Regions from separate parts of the Streptomyces sp. NPDC055815 genome, predicted to be linked through region 2. Evidence: riboswitches for the same ligand, from Rfam matches in the RefSeq annotation. Region 2 holds a riboswitch; the other holds the start of a gene.

Region 1 (4,201 bases), on a different contig from region 2:
TGTTCGGTCCCTCCTGCGCGAGCAGGTGCTCGACGCCGCCTACCGGCTCGTCGCCGCCGACGGCTGGGGCGTGCTCCGCATGGCCGCCGTCGCACGGGCCGCCGGCATCAGCCGCCAGACGCTCTACAACGAGTTCGGCTCGAAGGAGGCCATCGGCAACGCCCTGGTCCAGCGCGAGCTGGAGGGCTTCCTCCTCGGCATCCAGCGCGAACTCGACGCCCACCGGGGCGAGTTGGAGGCGGCAGCGGCGGCGGGCGTCGGCTACACGCTCCAGCAGGCCGTGGACAACCCCCTCATCAAGAGCGTCCTGCTCGCCGCGCGCGGCGGCGAGGACGACCTCCTCGCCTACCTCACCACGCGCCCGGAACCGGTCTTCGGCACGGCGATGGCGATGCTCGACGCGTACGCGATCGAGGCCTGGCCCGACGTCGACGAGGAGTCCCGCGGCCTCGCCGTCGAGACGATCGTGCGGCTCACCGTCAGCCACATCGTCCAGCCGGTGGCCGCGCCGGAGGAGTCGGCCCGGCGCATCGCCAGGATCACGGCACGGATCGCCTACCCGGGCGGTGCCTGACCCGGCCGTCGGGAACCCGTGGGCGGTGGCGGCCGACTGCCTCGACGCGACACGGAACGTCGGGCCCTGCCATCCCCTGGGGGAGAACCATGAACCGCCGCAACCTGCTCCGCGCCACCACCGCCCTCGGGGCCGCGGGCGCGCTGGGAACCAGCACCGCAGCCCACGCCGCCCCCGCGGCGCCGCCGTCGGCGCGCCGCCCGCTCCGCGTCCACCTCGTGCTCTTCGACGGCGTCGAGGAACTCGACTTCGCCGCCCCCTACGAGGTGCTCTCCGCCGCCGGCTTCTTCTCCGAGCGTCCGGTGGACGTCCGGTACGTCTCCGTCGACGGGCCCGGCACCGTCACCGCCGCCTACGGGACCGAGGTCCGCGTCGACCACCCCTGGGCCCCGCGCGAGGCCGACCTGCTCGTCGTACCGGGCGGCGGCTACGCGCGCCGGGACAGCCCGGGCGTCTGGGCCGAGATCGACCGGGGCGCCCTGCCCCGCGCCCTCGCGGCGGCGGTCCGGCCGGGCCTCACCGTCAGCGCCCTGTGCACCGGCGTCATGCTGCTCTCCGCCGCCGGACTCACCCGGGGCCGCCCCTGCACCACCCACCACAAGGCCCGCCCGGACCTGGAGCGGCAGGGCGGCGTCCTGAAGGGGGCCAGGGTGGTGGACGACGGCGACCTCGTGACCGCCGGGGGTGTCACCTCGGGCCTGGAGCTCGCGCTCTGGCTCGTACGCCGGGAACTCGGCCCCGACGCGGCGAACGGCCTGGAGGCCATGCTCGAGTACGAGGCGAGGGGCACGGTCTGGGTCCGGCCGGACCGGCACTGAACGGACCGGCACTGAACGGACGGGTTCGGGCGGACGCGTCTCTGACGGACGCGGCGAGGCCCGCTGTCGGACACGGGGGATCTCCGACAGCGGGCCTCTGTTGAATATTGTACGAGATCATCCGGGGTGGTTCGCCCCGGCCGGCGGCGGTGGCGAACGGGGGAGGGACGGGGTACATCTCCCCTGAGGCGCGGACACGGCCCCCGGGGCCGGACACCCTCGACCGCGCCCCCCGCGCCGACGAGGAGGCCGCCGTGGAAGGCAGAAGCAAAGGGTTCGTGCAGTCCTTCAACCGTCTCGGCGGGTACGGCTTCGTCGTCCCCGTGGGCTCCGAGGAGCAGGTGTACTTCAGCGCCGAGGACATCGAGAGCGAGGAGCGGACGGTCTCCGAGGGGCAGCAGGTCTCCTTCGTCCTGGTCCTCGGCGACGGCCGCTTCGAGGCGAAGGAGCTGCGCGTCTGACGGCGACGGGCGTCCGGGGTGCGGCGGCCGGCCGGTGGTACTGTGCCGAGGCCAGTCGCACCTTTGTACGCACCTGAACGGGTACGTCCACGGGTCAGGGAATCCGGTGCGAGACCGGAACTGACGCGCAGCGGTGAGGGCGACGGGCGGAGCATCGGCCACTGGGCGGCACGACGGGCCCGGGAAGGCGCTCCGTCCGGCTGACCCCGAGTCCGAAGACCTGCTGGCGGCCCCGGCGGCACGCGGTCGTCCGGGGAGCACCGTACGACAGGCTCCGCGTATGAGCCGTGGACGCAGAGGAAGTCCCCCGTGCCGCTCGCACACCCCGTCCGCTCCGCCGTGCCCGCCCTCACCGGCGTCCTGGTCCTCCTCGCGACGGCGACCGGCTGCGGGCCCTCCGCACCCTCGTCGAAGCCCGCACCGGAGCGCGGCCACCCCGTGACCCTCGACGACAACTGCGGACGGAAGGTCCGCGTCGACCGCGCCCCGCGCCGGGCCGTCGCCCTCGACCAGGGAGCGGCGGAGATCATGCTCTCCCTCGGCCTCGCCGACCGCATGGTGGGCACCGCGACCTGGACGGACCCCGTGCTCAAGGGCCTGGAGGAGGAGAACGCCAAGGTCCCGCGCCTCGCCGACCGCTACCCCTCCTTCGAGAAGGTCCTCGACACCGAACCCGACTTCGCGGCCGCCTCGTTCGCGTACACCCTCGGCAAGGGCGGGGTCGCGCCCCGCGAACGCTTCGAGCAGCTCGGGGTCCCGACGTACCTCTCGCCGACCGACTGCGTCGGCAAGGACAACAGCGGCGACGGCGACGGCGTCCGCACCCGCCCCCTCACCACGGACACGGTCTACGGCGAGATCCGCGACCTGGCCCGGGTGTTCGGGGTCCCCGAGCGCGGCGAGAAGCTCGTCGCCGGGCTGAAGGCCCGGGTGGCGAAGGCCACGGCGGCGGCCGACTTCACCGACGCCACCGTCCTCTACTGGTACTCCGACGCCAAGTCGCCCTACATGGCCGGATGTTGCGGGGCACCCGGGATCGTCACGAACGCCCTCGGGGCGAAGAACGTCTTCGACGACACCCGCGAGGAGTGGCCCCAAATCAACTGGGAGACCGTCGCGGACCGCGACCCGGACGTCCTCGTGATCGGCGATCTGACCCGCCGCGCGCAGTCCGCCGAGAGCGCGGCGAAGAAGATCGAGTTCCTGGAGTCCGACCCCGTCACCCGGAACATGACGGCCGTGAAGCACAAGCGGTACGTCCTGCTCAGCGGCCAGGCGATGAACCCCACCCTCCGCACCGTCGAGGGCGTCGAGAAGGTGGCCGCCGCGCTCCGCTCGTACGGCCTCGCGAAGTGAGGACGACCCGGCGGGAGACCACGGCCGCCACCGTGCCCCTGTGGGCGGCGGCCGGGCTCGCGCTGCTCGGCCTGTCCGTGGCCGTGGCCGTCACCATCGGCCCGGCGGACATCGGCGTCGGCGAGGCCGGTTCCGTGATCGCCGCCCACCTCGGCGGCGGCGCCTCCGGCCTCTCGCCGATCCGCGACGGGATCGTCTGGGACCTGCGGCTGCCCCGTACCCTCCTCGCCGCCGTCTGCGGCGCCGGACTCGCCGTCTGCGGGGCGGTGATGCAGTCGCTCCTGCGCAACCCGCTCGCCGACCCCTTCGTCCTCGGCGTCTCCTCCGGCGCCTCCACCGGCGCGGTCGCGGTCGTCGTCCTCGGCATCGGCGGCGGGGTCCTCTCCGTCACCGGCGGGGCGTTCCTGGGGGCGGTGGTCTCCTTCGCGCTCGTCCTGCTGCTCAGCCACACCCTCGGCGGCTCCACGGACCGGGTCGTCCTCGCGGGCGTCGCCGCGATGCAGCTCTTCTCCGCCCTCACCTCCTTCGTCGTCATGACCGCCGCCGACGCCGAGACCACCCGGGGCGTCCTCTTCTGGCTGCTCGGCTCGCTCGCCGGGGCCGGCTGGAGCGACGTGTGGCTGTGCCTCGGCGTCCTCGCGGCCGCCCTGCTGGTCTGCGGCGGGTACGCGAGGACCCTGGACGCCTTCGCCTTCGGCGAGGAGGCCGCCGCCTCGCTCGGCATCGCCGTCGCCCGGACCCGGCTCGTCCTGCTGTGCGTCACCGCGCTCCTGACGGCCGCCCTGGTCTCCGCCGCCGGGGCGATCGGCTTCGTCGGCCTCGTCCTGCCGCACGCCGCCCGCGCGCTCGCGGGTCCCGGGCACGCCCGGCTCCTGCCGGTCACCGCCCTTGCCGGAGCGGTGTTCCTCGTGTGGGCCGACACGCTCGCGCGTACGGTCCTCGACCCGCAGGAGGTGCCGGTGGGCGTGGTGACCTCGCTGATCGGCGTCCCG
Region 2 (4,201 bases):
TCCGGCCTGCGCGCCCCCGCGCTCATCGCCTTCGTCAAGGACACCCTGATCTACATCGTCATCGCGGTGGCGATCATCTACATCCCGATCAAGCTCGGCGGCTTCGACGAGATCTTCGCCAAGGCGGGCGAGGCGTACGCGACGGTCAACCCGGCCACCGGCAAGCCGAAGGGCGCGCTCGTCCCCGGCGAGGCCGGCCAGTGGACCTACGCGACGCTCGCGCTCGGCTCGGCGCTCGCGCTCTTCATGTACCCGCACTCCATCACGGCGACCCTGTCGTCCCGGAGCCGGAACGTCATCCGCCGCAACACCACCATCCTGCCGCTGTACTCGCTGATGCTGGGCCTGCTCGCGCTGCTCGGCTTCATGGCGATCGCCGCCGGCATCAAGGTCAAGAACGGCCAGCTCGCCATCCCGCAGCTCTTCGAGACCATGTTCCCGGACTGGTTCGCGGGCGTCGCGTTCGCCGCGATCGGCATCGGCGCGCTCGTCCCGGCCGCCATCATGTCGATCGCCGCGGCCAACCTCTTCACCCGCAACATCTACAAGGACTTCATCAAGAAGGACGCCACCCCGGCCCAGGAGACCAAGGTCTCCAAGCTGGTCTCCCTCCTGGTGAAGGTCGGCGCGCTGGTCTTCGTCCTCACCATGGACAAGACCGTCGCGATCAACTTCCAGCTGCTCGGCGGCATCTGGATCCTGCAGACCTTCCCGGCGCTCGTCGGCGGTCTCTTCACCCGCTGGTTCCACCGCTGGGCGCTGCTCGCCGGCTGGGCCGTCGGCATGGCGTACGGCACGGCCGCCGCGTACGGCGTCGCCAGCCCGACCCAGAAGCACTTCGGCGGCTCGGCCGCCGAGATCCCCGGCATCGGCGAGATCGGCTACATCGGCCTCACCGCCTTCGTGCTCAACGTCCTCGTCACGGTCGTCCTGACCTTCGTCCTCAAGGCCGTCAAGGCCCCCGAGGGCGTCGACGAGACCTCCCCCGAGGACTACACGGCGGACGCCGGCGACGCCGGTGTCCGCGACCTCCCGAAGGTCGGCGCCGGAACGCACTGACCGGAAGGACACGCCGCAGGGGCCCGGGATCTCACCAGGAGATCCCGGGCCCCTCCCGTCTGCCCGCGCGCGGCAGACTGGGACGCATGGACTTCACGATCAGGGGTGTACGGCCCGAGGAGTACGAGGAGCTCGGCGACCTCACCGGCTTCACCTATCTGAATGACGGGCTGCTGCACGACGGCGAGGACGACTTCTATCTGGCCGTCCTCCGCGACACGGCCCGGCGGGCCCGCGAGAGCGAGGTGCTCGTCGCCGTCGACGCCGACGGCGGGATCATCGGCGGCGTGACCTTCGCCGCCGGCGGCACCACCTGGGCGGACATCGCCGTCGCCGGCGAGGCCGAGTTCCGGATGCTCGTGGTCGCCCCCGAGGCCCGCGGCAGGGGCGTCGGAGAAGCCCTCGTACGGGCCTGCGTGGACCGGGCGAGGGCCCTCCCCGGGTGCGCTCGTCTCGTGCTCTCCACGGCCGATCTGATGGTCTCCGCGCACCGGATCTACGAGCGCCTCGGCTTCGTCCGCACCCCCGAACGGGACTGGGAACCGATCCCCGACCTCTCGCTGAGGACCTACGCCCTGGAGCTGTAGCGCCGGGACCGACACAACATGTGGGGGGTGCCACGAGCGGCGCCCCCCACATGTATGCTCATCCTCGCTGTCGACGCAGGGGAATCCGGCGCGAATCCGGAACTGTCCCGCAACGGTGTGCTTCGTGCGGATTCGTACGCGGTGAGTCCGAAGACCTGCCGGCAGCGCACCCGGTCCGTCCGTTCCGGGTGTCACAGACGTCCGGGCCTCGCGGAGTGGGCCGGTGGACACGGCGCGCCCACGCGTACGCGTGCCCGCCTGCCCGCCTTCCCGCCCGAGGCCCCGAGCCGAGCGAGGGAGAGCCCCCACGTGACCATCGCGCCCGCCGATCCGGCCGCAGCGATCGAGACCGACGGCCCCGGGACCGTACTCCTGCGGACCCTGACCGATCTCACCGCCGACCTCCCGGACACCGACCCCGGCAAGGTCGCCGCCGCCGCCCTCCGCGGCCGCAGCGCCACGTCGGACGAGGCGGAGCTGCGCGAGCTGGCCACCGAGGCGGCCGCCGGCCTGATCGCCGAGGACCCCGCGTACTCCCGGCTCGCCGCCCGGCTCCTCACCATCACCATCGCCGACGAGGCCGCCGGCCAGGGCGCCGTGAACTTCTCGGCCTCCGTCGCCGTCGGTCACCGCGAAGGCCTCATCGCCGACCGCACCGCCGAGCTCGTCGCGGCGCACGCGGCCCGGCTCGACGCCACGATCGACCCGGCCGGCGACGACCGCTTCGGCTACTTCGGCCTGCGCACCCTCTACTCGCGCTACCTGCTGCGCCACCCGATCACCCGCAAGGTCATCGAGACCCCGCAGCACTTCATGCTGCGCGTCGCCTGCGGCCTCGCCGAGGACGACTCGGCCCGCGCCCTCGACGAAGTGAGCGCGCTGTACGGCCTGATGAGCCGCCTGGACTACCTCCCGTCCTCCCCCACGCTCTTCAACTCCGGCACCCGCCACCCGCAGATGTCCTCCTGCTACCTCCTGGACTCCCCGCAGGACGAGCTGGACTCCATCTACGACCGCTACCACCAGGTCGCGCGCCTCTCCAAGCACGCCGGCGGCATCGGCCTCTCGTACTCCCGCATCCGCGCCCGCGGTTCGCTGATCCGCGGCACCAACGGGCACTCCAACGGCATCGTGCCGTTCCTCAAGACCCTCGACGCCTCCGTCGCCGCCGTGAACCAGGGCGGCCGCCGCAAGGGCGCCGCCGCGGTCTACCTGGAGACCTGGCACGCGGACATCGAGGAGTTCCTGGAGCTCCGCGACAACACCGGCGAGGACCAGCGCCGTACGCACAACCTGAACCTGGCGCACTGGATCCCGGACGAGTTCATGCGCCGGGTCAACGCCGACGCCGAGTGGTCGCTGTTCTCCCCGGCCGACGTGCCCGAGCTCGTCGACCTGTACGGCGAGGAGTTCGACGCCGCCTACCGCAAGGCCGAGGCGGCGGGCCTCGCCCGCAAGACGATGCCGGCCCGCGACCTGTACGGCCGGATGATGCGGACCCTCGCCCAGACCGGCAACGGCTGGATGACCTTCAAGGACGCCTCCAACCGCACGGCCAACCAGACGGCCGAGCCGGGCACCGTCGTCCACTCCTCGAACCTCTGCACCGAGATCATCGAGGTCACCAACGACGACGAGACGGCAGTCTGCAACCTGGGTTCCGTCAACCTCGGCGCCTTCGTCACCGGCGGGGACATCGACTGGGCCCGCCTGGACGAGACCGTCCGCACGGCCGTCACCTTCCTCGACCGCGTCGTCGACATCAACTTCTACCCGACCGAGCAGGCGGGCCGCTCCAACGCCAAGTGGCGCCCGGTCGGCCTGGGCGCCATGGGCCTCCAGGACGTCTTCTTCCAGCTGAAGCTGCCGTTCGACTCGGCCGAGGCACGCGCCCTGTCGACGAAGATCGCCGAGCGGATCATGCTGGCGGCCTACGAGGCGTCCGCGGACCTCGCCGAGCGCAGCGGCCCGCTCCCCGCCTGGGACAAGACCCGCACCGCCCAGGGCGTCCTGCACCCGGACCACTACGACGTGGAGCTGAACTGGCCGGAGCGCTGGACGGCCCTGCGCGCCCGCATCGCCTCCACCGGCATGCGCAACAGCCTCCTCCTCGCCATCGCCCCGACGGCGACCATCGCCTCCATCGCCGGCGTCTACGAGTGCATCGAGCCGCAGGTCTCCAACCTGTTCAAGCGCGAGACGCTGTCCGGCGAGTTCCTCCAGGTCAACTCGTACCTCGTCGACGAGCTGAAGAAGCTCGGCGTGTGGGACGCGCAGACCCGCGAGGCGCTGCGCGACTCCAACGGCTCGGTGGCCGGCTTCACCTGGGTCCCGGCCGAGGTCCGCGAGCTGTACCGCACGGCCTGGGAGATCCCGCAGCGCGGCCTCATCGACATGGCCGCCGCCCGCACCCCCTTCCTCGACCAGTCGCAGTCCCTGAACCTCTTCATGGAGACGCCGACCATCGGCAAGCTGTCGTCGATGTACGCGTACGCCTGGAAGCAGGGCCTGAAGACGACGTACTACCTGCGCTCCCGCCCGGCGACCCGGATCGC

The links. A riboswitch is a leader RNA that binds a small molecule or an ion and turns the genes downstream of it on or off. The one in region 2 is predicted to bind cobalamin.
Region 1: it holds a riboswitch for cobalamin, as region 2 does, so the genes downstream of both, ACWGN5_RS24240 (ABC transporter substrate-binding protein) here and ACWGN5_RS29665 (ribonucleoside-diphosphate reductase subunit alpha) in region 2, are expected to answer to the same signal.

What each region holds. Positions count from the first base shown of each region.
Region 1 covers NZ_JBSHDU010000040.1:19,515-23,715, forward strand. The annotation lists gene ACWGN5_RS24225 (TetR family transcriptional regulator) at 1-574, shown strand, start outside; gene ACWGN5_RS24230 (DJ-1/PfpI family protein) at 664-1,392, shown strand; gene ACWGN5_RS24235 (cold-shock protein) at 1,647-1,853, shown strand; cobalamin riboswitch at 1,904-2,081, shown strand; gene ACWGN5_RS24240 (ABC transporter substrate-binding protein) at 2,163-3,209, shown strand; gene ACWGN5_RS24245 (FecCD family ABC transporter permease) at 3,206-4,201, shown strand, end outside.
Region 2 covers NZ_JBSHDU010000057.1:33,575-37,775, reverse strand. The annotation lists gene mctP (monocarboxylate uptake permease MctP) at 1-1,059, shown strand, start outside; gene ACWGN5_RS29670 (GNAT family N-acetyltransferase) at 1,146-1,646, shown strand; cobalamin riboswitch at 1,701-1,823, shown strand; gene ACWGN5_RS29665 (ribonucleoside-diphosphate reductase subunit alpha) at 1,956-4,201, shown strand, end outside.